One region of the Martinezella sp. CNPSo 3959 genome, then DNA from elsewhere that is predicted to be linked to it. Evidence: predicted binding sites of a transcription regulator. Region 1 holds the regulator's gene; each other region holds the start of a gene.
The links. Region 1 encodes PhoB, which activates phosphate uptake and scavenging genes when phosphate is short. Its sites were predicted from a motif close to TGTCATNNANCTGTCAT; they were not measured.
Positions count from the first base shown of each region.

Region 2: AC13RE_RS09325 (acid phosphatase) is a predicted target of PhoB. The motif match lies at 1,457-1,473, and genes of this name have one in related genera.
Region 3: phnF (phosphonate metabolism transcriptional regulator PhnF) is a predicted target of PhoB. The motif match lies at 1,857-1,873, and genes of this name have one in related genera.
Region 4: AC13RE_RS07625 (phospholipase C) is a predicted target of PhoB. The motif match lies at 2,192-2,208, and genes of this name have one in related genera.

Region 1 covers NZ_JBXSOV010000004.1:27,150-32,330, forward strand. Annotated here, with positions in the region: gene pstC (phosphate ABC transporter permease subunit PstC) at 1-106, shown strand, start outside; gene pstA (phosphate ABC transporter permease PstA) at 103-1,437, shown strand; gene pstB (phosphate ABC transporter ATP-binding protein PstB) at 1,453-2,268, shown strand; gene phoU (phosphate signaling complex protein PhoU) at 2,320-3,033, shown strand; gene phoB (phosphate regulon transcriptional regulator PhoB) at 3,065-3,748, shown strand; gene AC13RE_RS12590 (GcrA family cell cycle regulator) at 3,840-4,376, opposite strand; gene AC13RE_RS12595 (aspartate aminotransferase family protein) at 4,801-5,181, shown strand, end outside.
Region 2 covers NZ_JBXSOV010000002.1:277,518-282,698, forward strand. Annotated here, with positions in the region: gene pyrE (orotate phosphoribosyltransferase) at 5-547, opposite strand; gene AC13RE_RS09325 (acid phosphatase) at 719-1,417, opposite strand; gene AC13RE_RS09330 (ABCB family ABC transporter ATP-binding protein/permease) at 1,547-3,433, opposite strand; gene AC13RE_RS09335 (LysM peptidoglycan-binding domain-containing protein) at 3,638-5,181, opposite strand, start outside.
Region 3 covers NZ_JBXSOV010000018.1:46,829-52,009, forward strand. Annotated here, with positions in the region: gene AC13RE_RS26190 (carbon-phosphorus lyase complex subunit PhnI) at 1-681, opposite strand, end outside; gene phnH (phosphonate C-P lyase system protein PhnH) at 685-1,311, opposite strand; gene phnG (phosphonate C-P lyase system protein PhnG) at 1,311-1,787, opposite strand; gene phnF (phosphonate metabolism transcriptional regulator PhnF) at 1,889-2,623, shown strand; gene AC13RE_RS26210 (2,3-bisphosphoglycerate-dependent phosphoglycerate mutase) at 2,817-3,452, opposite strand; gene dapB (4-hydroxy-tetrahydrodipicolinate reductase) at 3,575-4,399, opposite strand; gene AC13RE_RS26220 (ABC transporter ATP-binding protein) at 4,414-5,181, opposite strand, start outside.
Region 4 covers NZ_JBXSOV010000001.1:1,535,422-1,540,602, reverse strand. Annotated here, with positions in the region: gene AC13RE_RS07630 (cytochrome-c peroxidase) at 1-459, opposite strand, end outside; gene AC13RE_RS07625 (phospholipase C) at 479-2,104, opposite strand; gene cysE (serine O-acetyltransferase) at 2,529-3,344, opposite strand; gene AC13RE_RS07615 (WD40 repeat domain-containing protein) at 3,422-4,411, opposite strand; gene AC13RE_RS07610 (CobW family GTP-binding protein) at 4,411-5,181, opposite strand, start outside.

The DNA of each region.
Region 1 (5,181 bases):
AACGCTCGTCGCCTTCGCTCTCGGCATCACGCTGTTCTGCCTGACGCTCTGCCTCAACGTCTACGCGCTCTACATCGTCCGTCGATATAGGGAGCAATACGAATGAGCGGTGTCGTATCCTCCTCTCAGCTCAACATGCCGCGTGACCTGACGCCGGGTGCGTCGGTGCGCCGTGATATCGGTATCAAAAAACGCTATGCTGCCGAGCGCCGCTTTCGCGCCTATGGGATCACGGCTGTCATTTTCGGTCTCGTCTTCCTTATGATCTTGGTCTCGACCGTGGTCCGCACCGGCTACACGGCTTTTGTTCAGACATCGATCACCTTGCCGATCGAATTCACCGAGAAGGTGATCGACCCTGCAGCCAAGCGCGCCAGCGATCCGAAGGTTCTGATCGCTGCCAACTACCCGGTACTGGTGCGCGATGCACTGGTGAAGGCGCTTGGTATCGATCCGGCCAATCGCGCTCTCGTTCGCGAGGCAACGGCGATGGTGTCGGACAGTGCCAGGATCGCGCTGCGCGATAGGGTCGTCGCCAATCCCTCGATCATAGGGACGACGCAGAACGTCACCTTCCTTGCCAGCTCCAATATCGATTCAGCCAACAAGGGCCAGATCGATCTGACGGTCGATGAGAAGGATCGCAAGATATCCGACCGCCAGGTCGCCTGGATGAAGCAACTCAGCGAAAGCGGTGCGCTTTACAAGGCCTTCAACAGCGGTCTCTTCCTGTCGGGCAACTCGAGCCGACCCGAAGCCGCCGGGCTCGGCGTCGCTCTGATCGGCTCGTTCTACCTGATGCTGACCGTTCTCGTGCTTGCCTTGCCGGTCGGCGTCGCCGCCTCGATCTATCTGGAGGAGTTCGCACCGAAGAACCGGCTGACGGACCTGATCGAGGTCAACATCAACAATCTCGCGGCCGTCCCATCGATCGTCTACGGCCTGCTGGGTCTCTCGGTCTTCATCAACATGATGGGACTGCCACGCTCTGCCTCGCTGGTCGGCGGTCTCGTGCTGAGCCTGATGACGCTGCCGATGATCATTATCGCCACACGCTCGGCGCTGCGGGCCGTACCGCCGTCGATCCGCAGCGCGGCGCTCGGTCTTGGTGCATCGCGCATGCAGATGGTCTTCCATCACGTGTTGCCGCTTGCGATGCCGGGCATTCTGACGGGCACGATCCTCGGGCTTGCGCACGCGCTTGGCGAGACTGCGCCGCTGCTTCTGATCGGCATGGTCGCTTTCGTCGCCAACTATCCGGCATCGCCGCTCGAACCTTCGACGGCGCTGCCGGTGCAGATCTACATGTGGGCGAGCGAAGCCGAGCGGGCCTTTGTCGAAAGGACGTCGGGTGCCATCATCGTGCTTCTCTTCTTCCTCGTCGCGATGAACATCGGCGCCATCCTGCTGCGCCGCCGCTTTGAGCGGCGCTGGTAAGGGAGGGCGCACGAAATGAACATGATGACGGAAGCCGCCAGCGAAAAAGCATTGTCCAGGAAGATGATGACGATCCCCTACAAGATGATCGGCCAGGACGTTTCTGTGTTCTACGGCGACAAGCGGGCGCTCTTTGACGTCAATTTGAAGATCCGCGCGAATACGGTTACGGCTTTGATCGGCCCTTCCGGTTGCGGCAAGTCCACCTTCCTGCGCTGCCTCAATCGCATGAACGATACGATCGAGACCTGCCGCGTCACCGGCAAGATCACGCTCGACGATCAGGATGTCTACGACGACAGCATCGACGTGGTGGAGTTGCGCGCCCGCGTCGGCATGGTCTTCCAGAAGCCCAACCCGTTTCCGAAGTCCATCTATGAGAACGTCGCCTACGGCCCGCGCATCCATGGCCTGCATCGCTCAAAGGCCGATCTCGAGCATATCGTCGAGCGCAGTCTTCAGAAGGCCGGTCTCTGGGGCGAGGTGAAGGATCGGCTCCATGATGCCGGCACGAGCCTGTCCGGCGGTCAGCAGCAGCGTCTGTGCATCGCCCGCGCCGTCGCGGTCAGTCCGGAAGTCATCCTGATGGACGAGCCATGCTCGGCGCTCGACCCCATCGCAACCGCCAAGGTTGAGGATCTCATCCACGAACTGCGGGAGAATTTCACCATCGTCATCGTGACGCACTCCATGCAGCAGGCAGCCCGCGTCTCGCAGCGTACCGCAATGTTCCATCTCGGCCACCTGGTCGAGGAGAACGACACCGATAAGATGTTCACCAATCCCGACGATTTCCGCACGCAGGATTACATCATGGGCCGTTTTGGTTGATGATGTCAGGCGCGCGGCTCATTTCACACAGTTCACCTTGAGGATAGAAAAATGGTCTCCACTCACATTCTCTCTGCCTATGACGAAGACCTGAAGTTCCTGACGCGCCGCATTGCTGAAATGGGCGGCCTGGCAGAGCAGATGGTTAGCGACAGCGTACGCGCGCTGGTCAACAGCGACACTGCCCTGGCCCAGAAGGTCATCTCCGACGACGTCGTTCTCGATCATGCCGAGCGCGAAGTCGGCGACAAGGCGATCGTCACCATCGCCCGCCGTCAGCCGATGGCGGCTGACCTGCGTGAAATCATGGGCTCGATCCGCATCGCCTCCGATCTGGAGCGCGTCGGCGATCTCGGCAAGAACACCGCAAAGCGCGTCATCGCCGTCCAGGGCACCGGTGTCCCGCGCCGTCTCGCTCGCGGCATCGAGCATCTCTCCGAACTGGCGCTGAGCCAGCTCAAGGAAGTTCTGGATGTCTACGCGACCCGCTCGCCGGACAAGGCCGTGTCGATCCGCGAACGCGACGAGGAAATCGACGCCATGTACACCTCGCTCTTTCGCGAGATGCTGACCTACATGATGGAAGATCCGCGCAACATCACCACCTGCACGCATCTTCTTTTCTGCGCCAAGAACATCGAGCGCATCGGCGATCATGCCACCAACATCGCCGAGACGATCTATTACATGGCGACGGGCGCGCAGCCGGAAGGCGAGCGCCCGAAGGACGATACCGCCAATACCGTCGGCGCAGTGACGGAATAATCCGAAAGCGAAGAAAGGAGACCATAGGCGCATGGTTCCGAGAGTTGCTGTTGTAGAAGACGAGGAAGCGCTCAGCGTTCTGCTGCGCTACAATCTTGAGGCCGAAGGCTTCGAGGTAGACACGATCCTCAGAGGCGATGAGGCCGAGCTGCGTCTCCAGGAGCGCATCCCCGATCTCCTGATCCTCGACTGGATGCTCCCCGGCGTGTCCGGCATCGAGCTCTGCCGCCGGCTGCGTATGCGGCCGGAGACGGAGCGTCTGCCGATCATCATGCTGACGGCGCGCGGCGAGGAAAGCGAGCGCGTGCGCGGGCTTTCGACCGGCGCGGACGATTATGTCGTCAAGCCGTTCTCGACGCCGGAGCTGATGGCCCGCGTCAAGGCGATGCTGCGGCGTGCCCGCCCGGAGGTTCTCTCCACGGTGCTGCGCTGCGGCGATATCGAGCTGGATCGCGAAACCCATCGCGTCCACCGCAAGAGCCGCGAAGTGCGGCTGGGGCCCACGGAATTCCGCCTGCTGGAGTTCCTGATGTCCTCGCCGGGCCGCGTCTTCTCGCGTTCGCAGCTGCTGGACGGCGTATGGGGTCACGATATCTACGTCGACGAACGCACGGTCGACGTCCATGTCGGCCGCCTGCGCAAGGCGCTCAATTTCTCCAATATGCAGGATGTCATCCGCACCGTTCGCGGCGCGGGCTACTCCATGGAGGCCTGATCGGGTATCCCCGATCAGGCATTCAACATAGCGGCGGAAACAGAAAACAGGCCCCAAGGGCCCGTTTCTTTTATCTCATCGATGGCGCGTCTCAGCCGCGTGGTTGCGCTGGCCGACGGCGTTCATGCACCGGCTGGTAGGCCAGGCGCTGATGGTAGGTGCAGTAAGGCGATGAATCTGGGCTTTCGTTGCCGCAGAAATGGAAATCGTCCTTCAGCGGATCGCCGACCGGCCACTTGCAGGTGCGCTCCGTCAGTTCCGTCAGGCCGAGGCGGCGGGAGATCGGAACGACGACGTTCGATGCCGGGCGATACTGGATTTCATTGACGGAATCGATCTCGATCTCTTCCTTCAGCATGGTTGCGCCCTGCTGGCGGGCAACCACCGTGCGGGTAGCAACGCGCGATCCGTAGGTCGCAGCGCGAGGTGCCGCTGCGCTTCGCTTCGGCGTGCGCGCTGCGGTTGTCGTGCCGCCCGCCTTCGCTCGGCCGGGGAGGTTCAGGCGATGTACCTTGCCGATAACGGCATTACGGCTCACGCCACCGAGCTGCGCAGCGATCTGGCTGGCGCTCAATCCTTCGGACCATAGCTTTTTCAGCTTCTCGACGCGTTCGTCTGTCCAATTCATGCCCTGTCTCCGCTGTCGCGTTTCCGATGGCAGAATCCCTCACCATTGCCTCGCATGGTATCGAGGCGCGAAACGCTCTAAAATTGTGGTGACTAGTTCCGCCGCATGCAGTCTAGCAATTGGTTTTTAACCTAGTGTGAGGCTGACTCCGTGACAAGAGTCGCGGGAATCTTGAGGAATCGATTTCGAGGTTTTCCCCAACTTGCTGTCCGGGCGTGGCATTTCTGCCATAGGCGCCGCCCGATGCATCTCTTTTGCCGGCAAGCGTTTTCTCGCACCTGCTAAAACGGCAGTTTTGTTGACATCGCGGTGCAAAACATCAATAGTGCCCAAGCCGCCGCAAGGCGGCATTTTTGATTTTTTCGGACCCGTTTCATCAAATGGAAGCGATCGGTCCTTAAAGTTGTGATCAGGAGATATGGCCATGGCCGAGACCACGCCGCTTTACGACACCTACTTGCGCGCTCCGCTGCGGTTCGAGCGAGGCGAGGGCGTCTGGCTGGTCACTGAGAATGGCGAACGCTACCTCGATTTCGCAGCCGGCGTCGCGGTCAATTCGCTCGGTCATGCTCATCCCCATCTTGTCGCCGAGCTGAAGGCGCAGGCCGACAAGGTCTGGCACCTGTCCAACCTCTATGAGGTGCCCGGCCAGGAGAAGCTGTCGAAGCGGCTGACGGAGGTGACCTTCGCCGACAAGGTGTTCTTCACCAATTCGGGCGCGGAGGCGCTGGAGTGCGCCATCAAGACTGCGCGGCGCTATCAGTTCGCCAAGGGGCATCCCGAGAAGTTCCATATCATCACCTTC
Region 2 (5,181 bases), on a different contig from region 1:
ATGGCTATCCGGCGTTTTCCAGATCTGCTCTCGTGAAAACGGGCAAGACGGAAAGCTGAGGTAGTCCCTGGATCGTGGGGGCGCCTTCTCCACGCCAGATCGCACAGACAACGGCAAGAATGTGCGCCTGCGAGCCGATTGCCAGATGATAGGCATCCTTTACCGCGCCGCCTGTCGAAATCACATCCTCGATGAATGTTACGCGGCGGCCGGAAACGTTTTGTCCCTCGATTGCCTGGCAGGTCCCATAGGTCTTTGCCTCTTTGCGAACGAAGGCCGCGGGGAGGCCGGTCTCCAGCGAAATGGCCGTGACAAGCGGGATGCCTCCCAGTTCCAGACCGGCAACGATCTCGGTTTCGGTCGGGATGATATCGGCCATGGCGCGTGCAAGCGGCTTCAGCAGCGAAGGCATGCCTTCAAAGCGGTATTTGTCGAAATATCGGTTGGAGATCTGGCCGGAGCGGAGTTCGAATTCGCCTTCCAACGTCGCCACCTCGGCAATGCGCCGGGCGAGCCCACTTCTGGTTTGGATTACCTCATCCGTCATCGCTCAATCTCCTTCGTCGCAAAGCTTCCCGCGTATACGCGCGAATCATGCAGCCGCAAACCACATGTTGTTTTTGGGAGGCGCGTTTGGGCGTTCTTGCTGACTTCGAGGATCGAGTGATGGCAAAGCCGCCGGAGGCTTTCCGGCGGCTCGTTTGCGGCAGCTTGGCAATCAGAGGCCGAGGGCGGCGCGTAGCTCAGCCTTGGCGCCTTCATACTCGGTCTTGTAATCGTCATGCGTCATGATGGTTTCGGCGATGACGGTGCCTGCAATATGGGCAGCTTCGATATCGGAGGCGTAGTGGATGCCGCCGACGATGCGGTTATGGCCGTATTCCCAGGCACGCGCCATGATGACGGCGCGCTTTTCCGGTACCATGTTCGCGAGCACGATGCCCATCAGCGTGCCGACAGTGGCATGGCCGGACGGATACGAGCCGGACTTGGAGAGCGGAACGATCGGTTTGACGAGGTCGCTGTAGAGATGCGGGCGCGGGCGCTTCCACACATCCTTGGCTGGATCGACGACGGCGCCTTCGGTCTCGACGACGCGATCGAAGAAGGCCGAAAACTTCGGCAGGTTTTCCTTGGTGAATTTCGGATTGTCGATGACGTCGGAGAAGCGCCAGACGTTCTCTTCGGCATCGGCCACGGCGCGAGCCGCCATTTCCGGTGTGCGGGTCACCTGGATCGTTAGGATTTCGCCGAGCTCCGCCTTCATCTGCGCGGAATCATTGGCGGGCGGCGGAGGCAACAGATCGAGAAGGTTGATCTCCTTGGCATCGGCGAAAGGCTTGGCATCTTCGGCGAAAACCGGCGAGGCCAGGCCGACGACGAGCAACAGGCTTAAAGCTTTGGCAAAAGTACGCATTTGGGGGCTCCGTTCAAAAGACCCTCGTACCTAGCAAGCTGTCATCTCAGTCTCGTGACAGCAATCGGTGCATAAACACTATGCACTCGACGTTGCCGTAGGGACATAATTCAATGCATCCGCAGTTTTTCACCTCGCCGGCGCCAGCCGGTCGATAACGCCCAGGTCGTCGTTCTCGCGCACCTGCTTCAGATGCTCCTCGGCCTGCGTCGCCTCGCGCTGGCGGTTCCACATGGACGCATAAAGCCCGTTCCGTGCCAGCAGTTCGGCATGTGTGCCGCGCTCGGCGATCACACCGCTTTTCAGCACGATGATTTCATCCGCGCCGACGACGGTCGACAGACGATGAGCAATCACAAGTGTCGTGCGGTTCTTGGAGACGACATCGAGGGCGGCCTGTATTTCGCGCTCGGTCGTCGTGTCGAGCGCCGAGGTCGCCTCGTCGAGGATCAGAACGGGCGGCGATTTAAGAACGGTGCGCGCGATCGCCACGCGCTGCTTCTCGCCGCCGGACAATTTGAGGCCGCGTTCGCCGACCTTGGTCTCGAAGCCTTCCGGCAATTGGCGGATGAAGTCGCCGATCTGCGCGATCTCCGCGGCCGCTGTCACTTCCGCCTCGCTTGCGCCCGGCCGGCCATAGCGGACGTTGTAGGCGATGGTATCGTTGAAAAGCACGGTATCCTGCGGCACCATGCCGATGACTTTGCGCAGGCTTTTCTGCGTGACGGTTCGCAGATCCTGGCCGTCGATGGTGATCGTACCGCTTTGCACATCGTAGAAACGATAAAGCAGGCGCGACAACGTTGATTTCCCGGCGCCTGAAGGCCCGACGACAGCGACGGTCTTGCCGGCCGGAACTTCGAAAGAAATGCCCTTCAGGATCGGCCGGGCCGGATCATAGGCGAAATGCACGTCCTTGAACGTGATCGCGCCATTACCGATGACAAGTTCCTTGGCGTCAGGCGCATCGACCACCTCGGGCCTGACCTCGAGCAGATCGAACATCTCCTCGATATCGGTCAGGCCCTGGCGTATTTCGCGATAGACGAAGCCGATGAAGTTGAGCGGCACGGAGAGCTGCAGCAGCATGGCATTGATGAAGACGAAGTCACCGACCGTGTGTTGACCGTTGAGAACCGACCAGCCGGACATGACCATCATCACTGTCGTGCCGAGGCCGAAAATCAGGCCCTGACCGAAGTTCAGCCAGCCGAGTGACGTCCAGACGCTGGTGGCTGCCTTTTCGTATCGTTCCATCGATTGATCGAAGCGCTTGGCTTCCATCTCCTCGTTGCCGAAATATTTGACCGTCTCGAAGTTTAACAGCGAATCGATCGCCTTGGTGTTGGCGTCGGTGTCGCTGTTGTTCATCGTCCGGCGGATGGAGATGCGCCAGTCGCTCGCCTTGACGGTGAACCAGATGTAGAGCCAGACCGTGACGGCCGTGACCGCGAGATAGGAAAAACCATAGCCGCGCCAGAAGATGATGGCGGTCAGCAGGAATTCGATGAAGGTCGGAAACGTGTTGAGGATCGTGAAGCGGACGATCGTCTCGATGCCCTTGGTGCCGCGCTCGATGATGCGCGAGAGGCCGCCGGTCTTGCGCTCCAGATGGAAACGCAGCGACAGCTCGTGCATGTGCACGAAGGTTCGATAGGCGAGCTGGCGTACCGCATACTGACCGACACTCGCAAACAGCGCATCGCGCAGCTGGTTGAGGCCGAGCTGGATCAGGCGCGTCGCGTTCGTGGCGATGATCAAGGCGACAGCGCCGACGAGGAAGGCAGGCAGAATGCCTTGCATGTCGAGCTTGCCGTTCAGCGCGTCGACGGACCATTTGAAGAAGTAGGGGACCAGCAGCAGGAAGAATTTCGAGACCAGCAGGAAGACGGTCGCCCAAACCACCCGCATCTTCAGATCCATGCGCCCGCTCGGCCACATATAGGGCCAGAGATTGACGATTGTATTCAATGGATTGCTGGAATCCGCCGATATGGTTTTCTTCTGGCCTGCCATGTCCGTCTCCGGCGAATGATTGGGCAGCCGGGCGTGGCAATGTTTGCACAGCCGGCTGACGAGCCTTCCCAGCCAAGACTGGCTATCGTGCGAAGGCTATAAAGGTTGGGGGACGCTTATACTATTTTCATGCCCTATAAAAGCAGCGGCCAGGCGCTGATGAGCCTGGCCGCTGTCAATGTTCACGATGGACCGTCGTTGCTGCTAGAGATGCTCGCCCGAAAGCCGCTTGCGATGAAGCGCCTCGGCATTCGGCAATGCGTCCTTCGGCAGACCGAAGACCTGACCCGGCAGGATCCGGTCCGGATTGTTGATCTTGTCCTCATTGGCCAAATAGATCGTCGTATAGCGCACGCCCGCGCCGTAGATGCGGCGCGAAATCTGCCACAGCGTATCGCCGCGACGGATGATGACGGCATTGCTATCTTGCGAGAGGGGCGCCTGCTCGAGCGTCTTCGGGCCGCTGTCGTTGGATGAGACCTCTGTGTTCGGCTGTGCCGGTGCTGTCTGAGCAGGCTCCGTGATAACGGCGATCATCTGTTCGAGTCCAGGCAGGGCGGCGCCGACCGACTTCGGGTCCTTCGGCAAGGCGACGAGAGCAGCTAGCGCCTTGCCGGCCACGCTGGAGGCATCGGCCGCCGCCTTCTTGAGCGCGGCGCTGGCGTTGATGGTCGGCCGGAATTCGAAGAGCGACTTCAACGCGATTTCCGTGCCGGAGCGGGCGGCTGCGAGCTGTTCCGTATTCGGTTGCTTACCGTCGGTAAAGAGGCCCTTCAGCAGCGCAAAAGCCTTGCCGGCGCCTTCCTTGAGCTTGGCAAGCTCACCCTCGTCGAGTGGTACCATGTTTGCCGTGGTCGCTTGCGCTTGACCATTGGCGGCGGGCGTCTGCGCCGCAACCGTCACCTGATTGCCCTCGGGGCGGGTGAAGTTGACGCTGGTCCGCACCACGACTTTGCCGGCGCCATCGAGCACGTCAACGCGGATCTTGTGATCGCCGACGGCAAGAGGCATGGGTCCGTCCACAACAAAATGACCATCCGCACCCGCGACGTTCTCACCGATCAGCTTGTCGTCGGCATAGGCGCGGACCTTGGCATTCGGCTTCGCGGTGCCGGCAACGAAGATATAATCGTTTTCGATCTCCACCGCATTGACCATGACGTCCTGATCCGCTTCCGCCTTTGCTGCCGGCGGCGTTGCCGTGCCGGCTGCCGGATTGGCGGATGCGACCGCCGTACCATCCTGTTGCAGCTTGGCGTCTGCCGTGGCTGCCGGCTTGTCCGTCGCTTTGGCTTGGGCGCCAGCCGCGGACGCGTCCTGTTCGCCGGCGGTCACGCGGCCCTGCTTGGCGGAAGGCGCAGTGATGATGCGGCTTGCAGCGCCTGGCTTGGACACCATCGCGAGGACCTGGGTGGAATTGTCTTTCGGCACGGAAACAGTGGCGACTTCCTCGGAATTGACGGCCTTGCCGTCCTTGCCGGTAGCGCGCAGCACCAGTTCGTGGTCCCCAGGCGGCAGCGGATTGTCGAGCACGGCGGCAAAGTCGCCGCTCGGGCCGGCATTGGTGGTGGTGACGACCTTTTCGCCGTCGACGATTTCCAGCTTGGCATTCGGCTCGGCCGAACCAGCGATGACGGTGGAGCCATCCGGCTCGACGCGCAACACGTCGAATGATGGTACGCGAGGATTGGCTGCAGAAGCCGTCGTAGGCGCCGGCTGGCCGGTTAGCGCTGCGAAAGCCTTGTCGA
Region 3 (5,181 bases), on a different contig from region 1:
GATTTCGCCGGTGAAGGGGTGGGTGCGGCCGTAACCGCGCTGGGTCGAATAGCCGAGCGCCAGTAGAAAGCCTTCATCGCCGCGGGCGAGCGCCTGCAGGCGAAGGTCTCGGGTCATTGGGAATTCCAGTGGCTCGCGCGTCAGGTCGCCGATCTCGTGATCGACGGGCATGGTGCCGTCACCTTCGATCAACCCTTCCTGATCGAGAATTTCGGAAACGCGCATGACGCGGCCGTCTTCCGCCGGGCGCTGCATCGGCTCGTCCACAGGCTCGTCTGTCAGGAGGCTCGGGTCGAGCAGGCGGTGCGTGTAGTCGAAGGTCGGGCCGAGAAGTTGGCCGCCGGGCAAATCCTTATAGGTCGCCGAGATGCGGCGCTCGATCTTCATTGCTGAAGTGTCGAGCGGCTGGGAATAGCCAAAGCGCGGCAGCGTCGTGCGGTAGGCTCTGAGCAGGAAGATCGCCTCGATCATGTCGCCGCGCGCCTGGCGAACTGCAAGTGCGGCGAGCGTCCGGTCATAGAGCGAGGCCTCGGCCATGACGCGGTCGACGGCGAGTGCGAGCTGCGCCACGATCTGGTCGATACCGACAGCCGGCAGCGAGCGGTCGCCGCGGCGACGGTCGGCCAGCAGCCGGTGAGCATTGGCGATGGCGGCTTCGCCGCCCTTTACGGCAACATACATATGTTACATCTCCGTCGCAGTGATCTTGGTGGTGCGCGGCAGGCAAAGGAATTGCCGGCCCGCCGTCAGGATGAGATCGGCGCCGCGCGGGAAAAGGGCGCGATTGTCGTTCCAGATGCGCAGCAGCGCATCCGGCAAGCCGATTGGCGCAATCATGGTGATGTCCTTGATCCCAGGGCCGGAAAGCGCCAGGTCCTTGCCGCCTTCCAGGCTTTCGATCTCAAGCACAATGGTCGTGGAACGGTCCGGATATTCCTGGGTGCCGATGCCGAACTGGCTGAAGGAGGAAAGCGCCATACCAGCTTCAAGAAAGGCAAAATGTGCCTCCAGCCGCTCCGATATGATGGGTGCGCCGGTATGGAATGCCAGCCATTCCGGCAGGCTCGATCGCGCGAGACCATTGGAGAGCCAGACCGGCGTGTCGTGATCGCAAAGGGTGAGCCCGATGGCGCCGGCAGCGATGCCGAGCGGAGCCGGCGGCGCAATGTCGGCCGCAACGGTCTGCAGGGTGCCGGGACGCGCCATGGCGTCCATCGTCATCTTGAAGACACTCTGGGCGTCGAAAACCGGATCGGTGAAGCCGCCGGTCAGGGCTTCGTTGCCGAAGGTTGGGGTGCTGGAAAGGCTCATCAATCTTCTCCGCGAACCATGGTGAAGAAATCGACGCGAGTTGCTGCCGTCTCTTCGGCGCGCTTGCGGTCATAGTTTTCGATACGTTCGGTCACGGGCTGCAGGATCGCCTTTTCGACGAATTCCTTCGTGGTCGATTGCTGCCAGAGTGCATCGAAGATGGCCGAAAGGCGGGCCTTTTCGCGATCTGTGCCGAGCGCGTGCGCATGGCCGATCGTGTTGGATGCCAGCCGGACGGTAGCGCGTGTCACCGTGACTTCGCCGAGGTTAAAGGGGGAGCCGCCACCACCGATGCGGCCGCGCACCATGACCAGCCCGGTTTCGGGGCCGCGCACCGGCTGGACTGTCGGCTTGCTCGGCAATGCTTCCCAGGCCGCCTCTAGCTCGTCGCGTTCTGCCTGCGCCAAGAGATCGGCGACGCGCTTGCGTTCCCGCCGCTCTTGTGCCGCCGCTTCCTGCCTTTGTGCTGAATTCATCGCGCCTTCCTCTAAATGTCTATTGATATAGACAACCATACAAGATATATTTATATCTATTAGTGAGTCGTGACAAGCGTGTGACAGGGCGAGTGGGCGAAATGGCAGGGCAGAAGATACAGAGGCAGACGGGGGTGGCGCTCTGGCGGCAGATTGCCGACCGGATTCGTACGTCCATCAATCACGGCGACTTCGACGAGACGGGCATGGTGCCGCCGGAAACGGTGCTGGCGCTGCAGTTCGGCGTCAACAGGCACACGATCAGAAGTGCGTTGGCGGCGCTTGCCCAGGAAGGCATCGTCAGGGCCGTGCAGGGGCGGGGGACGCTCATCGAGCGCAAGGAGCGGCTGAGTTTTCCGATTTCAAGGCGCACGCGATTTTCGCAAGGGATCGGCGATCAGGTGCGCGAGACCCGCAGCGTACTGCTTGCATCAGGTGAAGAGGCCGCCAGCGCCGAATTGGCCAGGCAGCTAAAGATCAGGACCGGCACGCCGCTGATAAGGCTCGAAACGCTGGGTCAGGCGGATCATCGGCCGGTATCGCGCGCCACCAGCTGGTTTCCGGCAGATCGTTTCGGCGATATCGCGGAGGTCTATCGGACGACCGGTTCGATCACCAAGGCATTCAAGGAGCTTGGCGTGCCCGATTACGTCCGCGTCGTCACCGAGATCACCGCGACGCATGCCGACGAAAGCGATCTCACCGATCTGCAGCTATCCCCGGGCGCCATTGTTCTCGTCGCACAGGCGCTGAATGCGGATCTCGACAATGTCCCGGTGCAATACTCGATTTCCCGCTTCGCCGCCGACAGGGTGCGCTTCACTGTCGAGAATTGAGAGTGGGCGGGGGGTAGCCCCTCATCCGGCCTATCGGCCACCTTCTCCCCGCCGGCGGAGAGAAGGGGAAAAACGCGCTCTCCGTCGCATCGCAATCCCGTTGGAATCGGGAATTTTGGAAGAGATAGTCCCCTCTCTCCGCTTGCGGGGAGAGGGCTAGGGTGAGGGGCTTTCCAGCCCAAATAGATTGCGCTCAATGCGCGCCGGACATGTCGCCGAGGACTTCCTTCGAGGCGACGGTGGAATCGGCCTTGAGCTTGTAGACCATCGGCACGCCGGTCGCGAGGTTGAGTTCGAGGATCTGCGCCTTGCTCAGGCGATCGAGAACCATGACGAGCGAGCGCAGCGAATTGCCATGGGCGGCCACCAGCACATTCTGGCCGGCAAGCACGCGCGGCAGGATTTCGGTCAGGTAATAGGGCCAGACGCGGGCGCCGGTGTCGCGCAGGCTTTCGCCACCGGGCGGCGGGACGTCGTAGGAGCGGCGCCAGATGTGGACCTGCTCTTCGCCCCACTTGGCGCGGGCGTCATCCTTGTTCAGGCCGGAGAGATCGCCATAGTCGCGCTCGTTCAGAGCCTGATCCTTGATGGTTTCGAGGCCCTGCTGGCCGATTTCATCGAGGATGATTTTCAGCGTGTGCTGGGCGCGTGTGAGTGCCGAGGTAAAGGCGATATCGTACTTGATGCCGTAATCGGCCAGAGCCTTGCCGCCGGTTTTGGCTTCTTCGACGCCAAGCGCCGTCAGATCGGGATCCTTCCAGCCGGTGAAGAGATTCTTCAAATTCCAGTCGCTCTGGCCATGGCGAACGAGGACGAGAGTGCCGCTCATAAAATTTCTCCTTAATGAAGCAATTCCAGGAAAGGTGTGTAGCGGTTTTCCGTCCGGAATTGCGAGACAATAAAAGGCCGGAGCGGGTCGGCAGGTCCCTGCCGATCCGCTCCGGGATAGGATCAACGTGTGGAGAGCCCGAGAACATCGAGCATGGAATAGAAGCCGGGTTTCTTGTCGCGTGCCCAGAGTGCTGCCTGCAGCGCGCCGCGAGCAAACAGCGATCGGTCGCCGGCATTGTGCGACAGCGTCAGCCGCTCGCTCTCGCTGGCGAAGATTACCGAATGATCGCCGACCACGCCGCCGCCGCGCAGGGTCGCAAAGCCGATCGTGCCCGCAGGACGCGCACCCGTATGGCCGTCGCGCACGCGCACGGAATTGTCATTGAGATCGATGCCGCGGCCCTTCGCCGCCGCCTGGCCGAGCAGGAGTGCCGTGCCCGAGGGCGCATCGACCTTGTGGCGATGATGCATCTCCAGCACTTCGATGTCCCAGTCGTTCGAAGGCAATGCCCGCGCCGCCTGTTCGACAAGCACGCTCAAAAGGTTGATGCCGAGACCCATATTGCCCGATTTGACGATGCGGGCATGGCGCGCGGCCGCCTTGAACTTGGCCTCGTCCTCATCCGAGCAGCCGGTCGTGCCGATGATGTGGACGATGCGTGCCTGTGCGGCGAGGCCGGCAAAGGTGACGCTGGTTGCCGGCGTCGTGAAATCGATGACACCTTCGGCATGAAGGAAGGCGGAAAGCGGATCGTCGGTGACGGGAATGCCGATCGGCCCAAGCCCGGCGATCTCGCCGGCATCCTTGCCGATGAAGGCGGAGCCGGGACGGGCAACAGCGGCATGCAGAGTTACGCCGTCGGTTGCATGAATGATGCGGATGAGAGCCTGTCCCATGCGGCCCGCCGCGCCAACTACCACCAGCTTCATCGCATCGTCGCTCATATCGTCTCTATCGTCTATTTGCGGGAACTACTTGAAATCGCCGGTAGCTGCAGGTTGTTGAGCCGAGCGTAGAGGCCATTGTCGGCCCTCGCAAGCGTCTCGTGGTTGCCCTCTTCGACAACTCGGCCGTTCTGCATGACGACGATCTTCTCGGCGCGAACAACCGTCGACAGGCGGTGCGCGATGACGACGACCGTGCGGCCGCTCATCGCCTCTTCCAGCGCCTTCTGAACAGCTGCTTCCGATTCCGTGTCGAGCGCCGAGGTCGCTTCGTCCAGAAGCAGGATCGGTGCATTGCGCACCAGCGCGCGGGCGATCGACAGTCGCTGCCGCTGGCCGCCGGAAAGCGTCACGCCGTTCTCGCCGACCGGTGTATCGTAGCCCATCGGCTGCGCCTCGATGAAATCATGGGCGTAGGCGAGACGGGCTGCTTCCTCGATCTCGGCATCGGTCGCGTTCGGGCGGCCGTAGCGGATATTGTCGCGGATCGTGCCTTCGAAGAGATAGGGCTGCTGCGAAACATAGGCGAGCTGCTCCCGCAGCGACTGTTTCGTCACATGCGCGATGTCCTGCCCGTCAATGAAGATGCCGCCGGCCTTGGGGTCGTAGAAGCGCGGGATGAGATTGATGACGGTGGACTTTCCGGCACCGGATGGCCCAACGAGTGCGGTCGTCTGTCCGCCTTCGGCTGTGAAATTGACGCCGGACAGGACGGATTCGTCACCATAGGCGAAATGCACGTCGCGGAACTCGATGCGGGCGTCGGTGACTTTGAGCGGCTT
Region 4 (5,181 bases), on a different contig from region 1:
CTGTGCCGTCAGCGGACTGGTGACGGCGGGGGCATTGGCCAGAGCCACGCCCGATGCTTCGGTCATCGGCGAGGCTTCCGCGGCCTCGTCGGTGGCACTTTCCTCGCCGATCGAGAAGGATGGGGTCGAGATCTTGTAGGCGAGGCTGGGCACGGCGCGGATGCCGGGCTGGTCAAGGTGCAAGCCGCCGAGCTGCACGGCAAGACCGTTGGCCGGCGCATAGTGGTTAGCCGGATCGTGGCACGTGGCGCAAGACATCTGGCCGCCGCCCGAGAGCGAGGGATCGAAGAACAGCTTTTTGCCGAGCTGCGCCACCGCGCTGAGCGGTGCCTGATCGTCATAGTCGTCGGTTGCCGAAGCACTGGCCGCCGGTTCGCTTGCCATGCCGATAGCCGCACCCGCGAGCGAGAGGCCCGCAAGTGCGAGGAGCGGCAGGAGACGGCGGTTGATCGAGGGCATTTCCGTCTCCCTGATAGTCTTAAGATGCCTGGTTGCCGGTCTTCGGATCGAGGATCAGCTTCGGCGCGTCACCCTTGGACCAGTCGAACATGGTGTTCAGCGAGCCCGAGAGCACATCGAAGGAGCCACCGCCGAGGCGGGCGCCGGCCATCCAGTTATCCTCGATGAAGCGCATGACGGAGGTCTGATCCGTCAGCGTGTGATCCACGAAGTTGACCTTGGCATAGGGCGAGATGACGAGCAGCGGCTGGCGGGTGCCATAGCCGCAGCGCCCCTGCGCCGGCTGGCCGCTGACGCCGGGCAGGGCAGTGCCGGTGGAGCAGCCATCGCCGCTCAGCACGTCATAGCCCTTGACCGGGATTTTCGACGGATTGACGACAGCATGGGCATGGTCATACCAGCCGTCGGAATCGTCGTAGAGGAGGATGATGGCGGTGTCCTTCCAATCCGGCGAATTCTGCACGGTGTTGACCACCTGCGTGACGAATTCCTGCTCGTCCAGCGGATCGGAATAGCCGGCATGGCCATCCTGATAGGCAGGTGCCTTCAGGAAGCTGATCGTGGGCATATTGCCATTCTTCAGGGCCGCATAGAAGTCGTTCATGTCGTACTGATGGTTTGCCGCATCCGTCGTGCCGATCGCCGTCACAGAAGAGGGGCGCGCATGCGTCGGGTTGGCAGTCGAGGCATAATATTGGAACGGCTGGTGATGCGGAATGTAGTCGGTGTAACTGACCTTGGTGACGGGCGACGTGGTCGCGCGCTTGCAACCCGTCGTGCCGTCCGGGTTGGTTAGCGAGAGGTCGAAGCCGCCTTCGAAGAAGCCCCAGGTGATCTTGTGCTCGTTCAGCATGTCGCCAATGTTCTTGCCATACATCAGTGCCGTCTGGCCGACCGAGCAGACATCGCCGGTGGGATCGAAGTCGCTGATCGCGGTCCAGCCGCCGTTGCCGTCAGGCACGATGCGGCCCTTGGAATAGGTACCATCGCTTTCCAGCGTGTAACCGGGCGGCAGGATGGCGCCGTTGGTCTGGCCGGAGATGAGGTTCAGCGCGCCGGGGGTCGAGGGGCCGAAATTGGTGGAGAAGGAATTGTCGTTCAGCGCGTAATGTTGGGCGTAGTTCCAAAGGGCCGTGACGGTGTTGCCGTCATAATAGCCCATGACCTGCCCCTTGGTGCCGAATGCGCCGGCAGCCCCCTTGGTGCCACGGCCGGTATTGGCCGGGAAAAGGTCCATGGCGAAGTTGTTGTAGGCGGCCTGTTCGGCGGTATAGCCATGGTTCTGCGACTGGGTTGCCGCCTGCGTGCGGTCGAGCCGGAAAGGGGCTGCGGCATCGGCACCGTTTGCCGTGTTGGTCTTGTTCGGATTGTTGTCGAGAAGACCGGCATTGGCGAGCGTGTTGATATCCGTCGGCGTGTTGTCCGCTGCCTTGAACGCCGGTTCGCCATCGACATTCGCGGCCTTGGGGTAGGTCGCGAAATAATGGTCGAAGGAGACGTTTTCCTGGAAGATCACGACAAGATGCTTGATGGGGGTCGCGGTATTCGGCGCCGGCGCCACGTCAGCGGCACCGGCCGTGGAACAGAGCAAAACAAGGCCAAGCGCGCTGCCGGTTGTAAGCGCGCGCCGTGAAAGACTGGTCATCGTCATATCCTCTTCGGGTGGGGGCATTGCTCCGGCGCATTTGCGCCACGCCGGGCATAGAGAACCCTTCCGAGCTATCAACGGAGGATGACAATTCCATGAAGGGTGCGGGCAAGCGATTCCGCCGCTGATATGGCATCTCCGGTAAGCACTTGATTCTGCTATACTGGGTGCAGAACGGTACGAGACGCCTGTGCGGAGCGTTTACGGTGCTACCTTATGTCACGGACTGCCAGCGGGTGTTTCCTCACCCGCCCTCGTGCTTCGAGACGGCCCTTCGGGGCCTCCTCGGCATGAGGGCTGATTTTGCGTGCCTCCCCCTTGGAACCACTTCACCGCATGGTGAGGTGCAGCGCCGTTAAGCGCCGCGAAAACGGCGATGCCTCGAACCACGAGGTGGCCACGGTCCTTCATTCAGGTGAAATCAGATATTCTGATCCATCGTCTCGGCAGGGATCTCGTCGGCGCGATGGATGCGCACGACCACCGCCGGGACGCCGGCGACAGTGCAATGGGGCGGCACGGGTTTGACCACGACGCTGCCCGCGGCAACCTTGCTGAAGGCACCGACTTCGATGTTGCCGAGGATCTTGGCGCCGGCGCCGATCATCACGCCGTGGCGGATTTTCGGGTGACGGTCGCCGCTCTCCTTGCCGGTGCCGCCAAGCGTGACGTTTTGCAGGATCGACACCTCATCCTCGATGACGGCGGTCTCACCGATGACGATGCCGGAGCCGTGGTCGAGCATGATCGAGGTGCCGATCTTCGCGGCCGGATGGATATCCGGGCCGAAGACGAGCGAGACGAGATTGGCGAGCCAGCTTGCGATTTCCCTGCGGCCCTCCGTCCAGAGCGCATGGGCGATTCGGTGTGTCTGCAGGGCATGGAAGCCCTTCAGGTTCAGAAGCGCATGCAGATAGGTGGTGCAGGCGGGGTCGCGGGTCCGCACGGCAACGAGATCCGCTTCCGTTGCCTGCAGGATGGCGGGATATCGCCTCAGTACGTCGGACAGCAGCGAGAGCATGTCGCCATGCTCGATCCTAACAACGCAGAGGCGTGCCGCCAGTACGTTGGCAAGGCTTTCAGCATCAGAGATTCCGCCAAGCAATTGCGCCTGCAGCAGAGGAGCGAGCGTCGGCTCGCGCGCAGTAAGCTCGGCGGCTTCGCAGCGGATCACGTCCCAGACGTTTTCGGCTAGGGCAGGAGAATTTTCGGCGATTGCCGTTCCTGGCTGGGGCATGGTCCTGTCTTTCTGCATCTCATTGTTTTCACGCAATTCCGGACGGAAAACCGCTGCGCACTTTCCCTGGAATTGCTTTAACCGGAGATGTCCACAACGCCGCAGTCGCCAGCTTCGGAGGCGAAGGCGAGCAGCTTGCCAGACTTGCTCCAACTCATCGATGTGATCGCACCCTTGCCGGGTCGGCGCAAGAGCGCTTCCTTGGCGTCGCCGATGCGGACCGCCAGGATCATGCCGTCGATGAAGCCGATGGCGAGAATATCCTCGACGGGATGAAACTTTACCGAGGTCGCCATGATGTTGGCGCGCGTGCCGAGCTCCAGCGGCGCCTTGCCCATCGGGCCATCCTTGCCCTGGAAGGGCCAGACGATCGCGGCCGGTGCGCCCGACGAGGCGAGCCACTTGCCCTTGTTTGACCAGGAGAGCGACTTCACCTTGGCGGGATAGCCGGTCATGCGCATGTGCCGGGCTTCGGCACCCGGCTTCGCATCCATCTTCCAGCCGTGCAGGGCATTTTCCTGCATGGTGGTGACGATGAACTGACCATCCGGCGAGAAGGTGACGCTGGTATGGGCGCCTTTCCATTCGAGATTGACCGGCGGCGCGCTCATGCCCACCCAATGCAGCGACACGCCGTTGTAGCGGGCGACGGCGATCCGCATACCCTTGGGCGCGAAGGCGATGCCTTCGACGGTGCGCTCTTCCGGGAACTCTTTCGTCGTCCCGTCGGAGAGCCGTACGAAAGTGCTCTTGCCATAGGAATAGGCGACAGCGCCTTGCGGGCCTGCTGCAAGCTGGCTGATCCATTTGCGCGGCGCTTCGGCCAGTACCGTCGTGCTGCCGTCCGCGGCAATCCGGAGAACCTTGCCGTCCTCGCCGCCCGAAATCAGGCTCTCGCCATGGGGGTCGCGGATGCAGGTCAGCATCCCATGATGAGCTTCGGTGATCTTCTCCCCGCCTTCTAGGCGATGGATCGCGCCGGCGGCGCTGGCGAAGAAGGGGGTATCACCTAAAAATTCGACGGCCAGAACGTGGCCGTCGATATCAAGCGGAGCAACAGTCGGCATCACGCAGACGCCTCGCACGCCTTGAAGCTGGCTTCCAGCTTTTCGCGGTCGAGCTCGCGGCCGATGAACACCAGGCGGCTTTCATGCTTCTCGCCGTCTTTCCAGGGGCGCTGATGATCGCCTTCGATGATCATGTGCACGCCCTGGACGACGTAGCGTTCCGGATCGTCCTTGAAGGCGATGATGCCCTTGAGGCGAAGGATATTCGGGCCTTGCGTCTGCGTGACCTTCTGGATCCAGGGGAAGAAGCGTTCGGCATTCATCTCGCCGCCGCGCAACGAAACCGACTGCACGGTGACGTCGTGGATCGGCGAAGGCGCGTGGTGGTGGTGATGGTCGTGATCGTGATCATGGTGGTGATGATCGTGGTGATGATCGTGGTCATGATCATGATCATGAGCGCAATCCGGGCCGCAGACATGATCCTCATGGCCGTGCTCGAGGAAATGCGGGTCGTTCTCGAGCGCGCGTTCCAGGTTGAAGGCGCCCTGGTTCAGCACGCGGGCAAGATCGACGCCGGAGCGGGTCGTCTTGTAGACGCGGGCGGCCGGGTTGATCGCGTGGACGATATCCTCGATCTGGGCCAGCTCTTCCGGCGTTACGAGATCCGACTTGTTGATGACGACGACGTCGGCAAAGGCGATCTGGTCTTCGGCTTCGCGGCTGTCCTTCAGTCGCAGCGGCAGGTGCTTGGCGTCGACGAGCGCGACGACGGCGTCGAGTTCGGTCTTGGCGCGAACATCGTCGTCCATGAAGAAGGTCTGGGCGAC